Regions from separate parts of the Shewanella sp. 0m-8 genome, predicted to be linked through region 1. Evidence: riboswitches for the same ligand, from Rfam matches in the RefSeq annotation. Region 1 holds a riboswitch; the other holds the start of a gene.

Region 1 (4,355 bases):
ACTTTCTCTTTAAGCGATACGCCAGACTCACAGTTTAATCTCAGGCGCAATCAGGTTGAGGGAGGTTTGTGCACACTCGAATGTATTATTGAGCTATTTAAACAAGCCGAAATGACTGATGAGGCTCAGTTGTTGACCGAAAGGTTTATCGATTTTTGCCAGTTATCAGTAGATGATTAACTCATAAAAAAAGGCGCTATAAGCGCCTTTGTTGTATCGAGTGAAGTAAAGCTTAAAGTTATCGATATTAGCGAGTTAAATCACGGTTAAGTAAATACATAAGAAGTGAGATACCGCGCCACCTAAAACAAACAAGTGCCAAATAGCATGATTGAAGGGGATGCGTTTAGCGACGTAGAAAATGACACCTAAGCTATAAAAGAGCCCACCGCTTATCAATAAATTGAAACCTAAATCTGACATGTTGGCGATTAGCTCTTGCATCACCGTCACACATAGCCAACCCATCACTAAATACAAGACTAAACTAAACACTTTAAAGCGGCCAATAAATAGGGTTTTAAACAAAATACCGCCAATGGCAAGTGACCAAATGGCAATTAATACCCAATTGGCGTCGCTGCTCGCCAGCGTAATCAATATCAACGGCGTATAGGTTCCGGCAATTAACAGATAGATGGCGCAGTGATCGGCAATTTTTAACTTATGTTTTACTAGAGGCGAAGTTGCATAGTGGTAAAGGGTTGAACAAAGAAACAGTAAAATAATACTACAGCAGTATACGACCACGCCGGTTAACTGAATAAAACTGAGGTGATCATAGCCTTTAAGCAGACATAAAATCAGCCCCACGATCCCTGCAAGTACGCCAATACCATGACTGAGGCTATTGGCTAGCTCTTCATTAGCACAATAATTAGCAGAGGTTATTTGTTTACTTGTTGGCTTATTCGTTGGCTTAGAACCTTGATTATCTGGAGCTGTCGCATGTTCTACTGGCATTATATAAATGACTTCTGGATTACCATAATTGTGGTCAGTGTAACATTTTAGATTGTAAAAGCTACAGTTTAAGCGAACACGTGTACGCTTAAATTGGCGGTTCTTAAACTGACAACTCTGGACTGACACTCTTGAAATCAGTATCTCTTGGATGCTCCTGTGTTTAGTGTGCGATATTCAATGGGCTCCTCAGCCTAGCATAAATAACTAATGTGAACTTATTTAAGCTGAGATTGTTCTAAGCTGTTATCACTATAGGAAGAGTGTCTAATTAAGCACAAGAGTCAGGAAGAGCCAATTGAGAGCGACGCAGAAGTGGGAGGCCAAACGCGAGCAAATCGTTAACGCAGAAAAAAGTAAGCAACAGCAACGCCAAGTTCGATTCAACGGCTTGCTCATTATCTCCAGTGTCATACTATTACACCTTGTGGCTATCGTTGCGATAAACCAATTATGGACAGGCACAGCACTGGTAACTAAAAATGTGTCCGGCGCTAAAATTCAATCATACCTGTATCAAGTTCCTCAAAACGTCACTGAGCCAAAAGTCACAGATCAAAAAGTTATTGAGCAAGTAATAAAAACGGATATCGAGCTTGAAGTGAAAAGTGAAGTCACAGTAAAACCTGTCGTAAATCCCGAGATTGTTGCTGCTACTTCGCAAGAGAAAGAACTACAAGAGAAAGTGTGGCAAGAGCGTGAAACTAACAACGGGTCAATTAAGGTCAGTAAAACAAAGGACGCTATAACGAAACGTACTATAACAAAGCAGGCTATGACAAAGGGCACTATAACAAAGCAGGCTATGACAAAGGGCACTATAACAAAGCTGACAATAAAAAAGGCGAGTAACACAAAGGGCACGATAGCTCGCAGTGAGAATAGTCAGTATGAAAAGTTAAACTTAATTCCTACTCAAAATGCGAATTCAAGTTCAGGTCAAAATAGTAGTCAAAATTTAGCATCAAGCTCAAGCCTGTTTACGCAGTCTTACTTGGCCAAGCAACGAGCCAGCAAACTCGATGAACTCATTATAGACAAGGCTGATCAATATACTAAAAAGCGTTCCTTGAGTGAGATGGATGGCGACATGCAAGAGTTAGTTTTCCCTCAAGTTGATGAGTACAGCAAGGTGCTCACAACCAACCATAGATTAGATCCGAATCGCATCGTCAGGCAAGGTGATACGTGCTATCGCATTGTCCAAGTGCCAACGCAAATTAACCCCTTTGCAGAAAACCTGGGTTACCCATTTAATTGTGATGGAGACAAGATAAAAAAAGCGATCAATGATGCGATTTCCGCACGACTAGATAAGCGAATGATAAGTAAAAAGGGATAAGTTTTAGTTGATAAAAATTCATCTATTTTAACGGAACCACCCATTTTACAAGTTAAAACTCATATGTAACAGTTGGTTATGGTTCTAATTTTTTGCTTGTTTATTCTGGTCTAATATCTACTTAAGCACTTGTATGTCACAAGTCGATAGGACTATACTGCCAGTTCATCTTGTCGGAGTGCCATATGGCTGAGACCGTTAATTCGGGATCCGTTGAACCTGATCAGGCTAGAACCTGCGAAGGAAACAAGCGAAATCATTGCAAAAATGTCTGTTTAAGACATGCTTAAGCAATGTTTCGAAGGTTACGTGTAGCTGGCGTTTATTGCCTTACTATCCGTTCAACTTTTCACATTCTCATTTCTCCTGACAAGCAACTTCATTTCTTTTTATAAAGTGAGTTTGCTAATGTCAAAACGCCGCGAAACCCGAGCTCAAGCTCAACAGTTTATTGATAACTTAAAGCCGCTACAGCACCCAAATTCTGAAAAAATTTACCTACAAGGTAGTCGAACAGATCTAAAAGTGGGTATGCGCCAAATACTCCAAGCTGATACCCTAATTAGCGGCTCTGAAGCCAATCCTATATTTGAAGCCAACCCTCCACTAAAAGTCTACGACTGCGCAGGTGCGTATTCTGATCCTGATGCAAAAATCGATGTGCGTAAAGGGTTAGAAAAGTTCCGCGAGCACTGGATAGAAGAGCGCGATGATACCGAGCAACTTGCAGGTGTCAGCTCTGGCTTTACTCAGCAGCGCTTAGCTGATGACGGCTTAGACCACCTTCGATTTGAGTCATTATTACCACCTCGTCGCGCCAAAATAGGTAAATGTGTGACGCAGTTACACTATGCAAGGCAGGGCATTATCACGCCTGAAATGGAGTACATTGCCATTCGTGAAAACATGGCACAGGTAGAAGTACGAGACCCTATCTTAACGCAAAAAGATAAGGGGGAAAGTTTTGGCGCAGTGATTGGTGAGCCGATAACCGCTGAATTTGTTAGACAAGAAATTGCCCGTGGCCGAGCTATCATCCCTTTAAATATCAACCACCCAGAAGCTGAGCCTATGATTATTGGCCGTAATTTTTTGGTTAAAGTTAACGCTAATATTGGTAACTCTGCGGTGACATCGTCAATCGAAGAGGAAGTTGAAAAGCTTGTTTGGTCGACGCGTTGGGGCGCTGACACCGTGATGGACTTGTCGACGGGACGTTATATTCATGAAACCCGTGAATGGATTATTCGTAACTCACCAGTGCCAATTGGTACGGTACCAATTTATCAAGCGCTTGAAAAAGTAAACGGCGTTGCAGAAGATCTAAATTGGGCAACCTTTCGCGATACCTTGATCGAACAAGCCGAACAAGGCGTAGACTACTTCACTATTCATGCTGGTGTGTTACTGCGTTATGTACCAATGACGGCAAAACGTTTAACGGGCATCGTGTCGCGTGGCGGTTCAATCATGGCCAAATGGTGCTTGTCACACCATAAAGAAAATTTCCTTTATGAACATTTTCGTGAGATCTGTGAGATCTGTGCCGCATACGATGTATCACTGTCGCTGGGGGACGGTATGCGTCCGGGATCTATTGCCGATGCAAACGATGAAGCGCAGTTTTCGGAATTAGAAACCTTAGGCGAGCTGGTGAAAATTGCGTGGGAATATGATGTGCAAACCATTATCGAGGGACCAGGTCATATTCCAATGAATCTCATCAAAGAGAATATGGATAAACAGCTTGAGCTGTGTGATGAAGCGCCATTTTATACGTTAGGCCCGCAAACAACAGATATCGCGCCGGGTTACGATCACTTCACTTCAGGTATTGGTGCGGCAATGATCGCTTGGTATGGCTGCGCCATGTTGTGTTATGTCACGCCAAAAGAGCATTTAGGCTTGCCTAATAAAGAAGATGTGAAACAAGGACTTATTACCTACAAAATTGCAGCTCATGCTGGCGATGTTGCAAAGGGACACCCTGGCGCGCAAATTCGTGACAATGCTTTATCAAAAGCACGTTTTGAGTTTCGCTGGGAAGATC
Region 2 (4,355 bases), on a different contig from region 1:
TTGTAATTACACGCGTGATGATCTCTTACTTACAAGAACTTAAGGTTAAATGTCATACCTAGTTGGCGTGGATCGCCATAGCGTATATATTGCTTATCAGCCCAATCTAAATCTGGTTCATTACCGAAGTAGAAACCACGAACGCCATATTGTTCGTCAAGTAGATTACGTCCCCACAGATACACAGACCAGATGTCGGCTTCATAACCCACTTTGGCGTTAAAAATTTGATAAGGATCAGACTTTGACTCATTACTGTCAGAGTAGTAGAAATCACTCTTTCCGCTAGCGTTGACGTTGGCAAACCAACCATTATCGCTGCGATAAGTCGCACCTATGCTAAAGGTATAGTTAGGTGAATGGGCGAGTTCTCGGCCTGAAAGATCGACCTCAGCACCATATTTATCTTCATATTGATAATCGCCATAAGCCGTTTCTAACCAGCCTAGGCTACCGTATAAGTTCAAGTTGTCTGTTGCATACCAATTACCTTCGAGTTCCGCACCGTAGTTGTGTGAACTACCTGCATTCTCGGTAAATAAAATAAAGTTACCCTCTTCACCCGGAACTGTTGACTGCTGTGATGCTGCAACTTGCTGATCTTGTCTATCCATATAAAACACAGCAAGGTTGGTGCTCGCCTGACCGTCAAACCAAGTCGATTTTAAACCCAATTCATAGTTATAAAGGATTTCGGTGTCGTACTCTTTTTTGTCTGCTAACTCAACTGGCAGCGACATGTTAAAGCCACCCGCTTTGTAGCCACGCGCCACACGGATATAGGACTCATGGTTTTCGCTTAACGCCTTGCTTAATGCGATATGTCCGCCCCACATAGTTTCGCTTGGGCCGAAACTGTCGCCTGCCGAATCACTGTAATCACTTTCTCGACGCTCAACCCGTAAACCAACAGATAATGCATAAGTTGCACCTAAGTCTGAATCTAACTGACCAAATAATGCATAATTTTGTGCTTCATACTCGGCTGATAACTGGTTATAAGTATCGAGCGTGTCGTTATCTTCTTGTAAGTCCATGACATACACGCCAATCAGCCAATCGGTACTATCTGAAAAAATACGTCCAGATTCTGTGGACGATAATCTAAACTCCTGGGTTAGCGTTTTTCTCTCGCCTTTTTTGTCCCAGTTATACTCGTACTCACATGGAATACCACCGCAATCTCGACTTTCCCAGTAGTCAGGGTTTGCCCAGTCACCGTCGTAGTTATGGCGCGTATCTGATTGCGCCAACGAGGTTAATGAAGTGAGATCAAAATTCTCGGCGCCAGTATAGGTGAACTTAAGTGACGAGCCTGTTGTACGTTGCTTATCGACACCCGGAGCATCGGTTAATGTGTCAAAACCATTATTATCCAGTGTCCATGCATCATAACCATTGTCGTAGTTCGCGTGCAGGAAAGTTAAATCGATTTCTAGATCTTCGGTTGCATACCAGCGTAACTTACCGCGGCCTGTAAACTCATCACGATTATTGGTGTCACTTCGGCCAAGGTAGAGGTTGTCACGATAGCCATCTTGTTGATGCTGCTGTAACGATACACGATAAAGTAAATTACCTGAGTCTGTAATAGGACCTGAGCTGAAACCACTGAAAGTCTGTAGATTATCATCGCCAAGAGAGACTTCTGCGCCATGTTCAAACACATCGGTAGGGTCGTTACTCTTGAGATAAATTAGACCTGCTAAGGCATTTGCGCCATAGCGAGTTCCTTGTGGCCCACGTAGCACTTCTACTTGTTGTAGATCATACATGCTTGAGACCATGCCTAAACCAGATAGGTCGATATCGTCTACAACAAACCCCACCGAAGAGTTAGGTGCGCCCTGGTATTCTTCTTGCTCGCCCACACCACGGATCTGAAAATATTTAGGTCTAGAGCTACCACCAGACCAATTTAAATTGGCAACCGTATTTAAGATATCTTCAAAGTGTTGGGCACCTTCATCTTCAATTTGTTGCTGATCAATAATGGTAACGCTGGAGGGCATTGTTTCTAATGCTGAACCACGAAAGTCAGAGGTCACCACCATGACTTCGATATCATCGTGAGTGGTGGATGCATCGCCATTAGCAAAGGCGTTTGTAGATGAGATGGCTGCAATAACCGCAAGTGCTATTGGCGAATAAGATTTTAGATTTAACATAGGACCTCAAAGTAAAATTTTGAGATCCGGCATCAGTAAAGAAGCGATCTGGAAATGAATTGTGGCCCATTCCTACGCCGGTATTAGCCGGATCAGGTTCAAAGGGTTCGTTTTTCAACATCTCAGTCAAAGCAGATAAATCCGACTTTCGGTTTATAGACTTTAACACCCCTTGGCGAGCGCGATTATACATGAAATTTACAACTCGATGACAGACTTCTTTAAAAACAGGTACTTTTTGCATGAAAAAACGTCAGCTTAGCTGACGTTTTTTTAACAGGTGTGATATAAACTTGGTTTACGCTAGGCTTTAGCCAACAACTTAAACTTACCACTTTAACTAACCAATATTAACCAAGAGTGTCGTCAGGCTAATTTGAAAAGGCTTTTCTCACGTATAGCTCAAAACGAGTTGCGGTGGCATTAGGAGCCACAGCGCTAACTTGCAGGTGCTGTTTACCGTGTAGCTTTACCGATTTCCAGCTTACGCCTTCGTCGTCAATTGTCATTCCGTTTAAATCAAACCAGGTGAACTTATATTGCAACCTTAAATCGGTTGATACCTGACTGACAATGGTTCCCGTACCACGTAAGAATCCGCCTTCAGGGCGAGCCATGATATTGGTTACTTGTACCTCTTTACCAAAGCTATTGTTATCAATCCTAGCATCCCCATTTGACCCCGCCATCACACCGGCGGTATGTGGAGCACATGCAGTGAAAACCAATGCGGTAAATAGTCCCAATAAAACCTTTTTCATCTCTATCCCCTTCTTAGCTGCAACACATACGCTATTGATACAAACCATGAGTTAAGTAGCAAGTTAAATTAACATGCCCGATTAATAGCCTAAGCGAATAAACGTAAGTTAATAAGCTTGAGTTAATAAGCTTGAGTTAATAAGCTTGAGTTTAAGCATAAGCTAATAGGCGTAACTTAAATAAACTAAAGTTAGCCAGCTCGACTAATCAATCAAAAAGTGCGCTCTTGCAGTTGCAATTAAATGCTTACGGTTTGTCTGCCAACAATTAATGCTTACATTGGCCACTCGGCGGCCTTGGCGCGTGATTTTACACTCGGCGAAGCTATCTTTATGGTAACCAGCCCTTAAATAATCAATTGAAAAATCGACAACTTTAGGTACTTTTGTGGTTTGCATAAACACCATCAATTGTACTATTGCCGACATCTCCATAAATCCTGCAATCACGCCGCCATGTAGCGCAGGCAAGATAGGATTACCTATGTTGTCATCTTTTGCTGGCAGCTTGAAAACCAGTTCATCACCAAATCTGTCTACCGCCATTCCGATAAATTTTGCGTAAGGAACATGCTCCAAGAGATGGCCAAAGTCATTTAGCTCTGTGGCCTTCTTTACGATGCCCTTAACGTCAAGCTTAGCACTGTCGTCCAACGATGGTTCAATAGAAAAGTACGATTCATCATTCATATTCAGCACCTCCCATCAATGCCTGCCTAAACTCTTCACCAACCATCTCAGGGCTGATACGCATAAACGAGCCTACCGCATGAGCGATGGGATCATCTATTGAATCTTGGTAAGCAATAGCGCGGGTAAAGGCAACACTTGAAGACAATTTATAACACTGGGCAAAACCGTAAACAGGTTTGTGCGGCGCTGCTGGCTTCATATAATCGACACGCAAATCGAGAGTCGGAGAGATCTCAAGCAAGCGGTGTTTATCAAAAATTGAACACACCACCGCGCAACCACTTGCAGTATCCATCAATGTTGTGATCACACCACCATGGATCACCCCCGTGTCAGGGTAACCAACAAGCTGTGTATCGTAAGGCAGCTCCAGTAAAACATGCTTTCCGCTACCTTCTAGCACTTTTAATTTAAGCTTACGGCATTGAGTTAGCTGCGCGACAAATCGGCTCGCCATATCGGTTAGCGAGTAGCTCTGACTGCTTGAACTCATTCACTCGGGCTCAACATCGGGCCTAGTGGATGGCCACCCACTAAATGCATATGAATGTGATAAACCTCTTGGCCACCATGCTGATTACAGTTCATGATTAATCGGTAGCCATCTTCAGCTATCCCCGCTTCTTGAGCCAACTTAGCAGCCACAGACATCATACGGCCTAATGCTTTTTCGTCTGATGCCTTAATGTCATTAGTTGTTGGGATCAGATGATTTGGAATAATTAACACATGT

Evidence for each region. Region 1 has a riboswitch for thiamine pyrophosphate ahead of thiC (phosphomethylpyrimidine synthase ThiC). Riboswitches for the same ligand answer to the same signal wherever they lie in the genome.
Region 2: another riboswitch for thiamine pyrophosphate. It lies ahead of ACVBIO_RS06465 (TonB-dependent receptor); the one in region 1 lies ahead of thiC (phosphomethylpyrimidine synthase ThiC).

The regions. Positions count from the first base shown of each region.
Region 1 is NZ_JBRIMB010000074.1:5,433-9,787, reverse strand. It holds gene ACVBIO_RS20830 (DTW domain-containing protein) at 1-180, shown strand, start outside; gene trhA (PAQR family membrane homeostasis protein TrhA) at 256-963, opposite strand; gene ACVBIO_RS20820 (hypothetical protein) at 1,262-2,305, shown strand; TPP riboswitch at 2,470-2,568, shown strand; gene thiC (phosphomethylpyrimidine synthase ThiC) at 2,714-4,355, shown strand, end outside.
Region 2 is NZ_JBRIMB010000009.1:69,111-73,465, reverse strand. It holds gene ACVBIO_RS06465 (TonB-dependent receptor) at 30-2,168, opposite strand; TPP riboswitch at 2,221-2,351, opposite strand; gene ACVBIO_RS06460 (YcfL family protein) at 2,540-2,929, opposite strand; gene ACVBIO_RS06455 (PaaI family thioesterase) at 3,134-3,619, opposite strand; gene ACVBIO_RS06450 (PaaI family thioesterase) at 3,612-4,115, opposite strand; gene hinT (purine nucleoside phosphoramidase) at 4,112-4,355, opposite strand, start outside.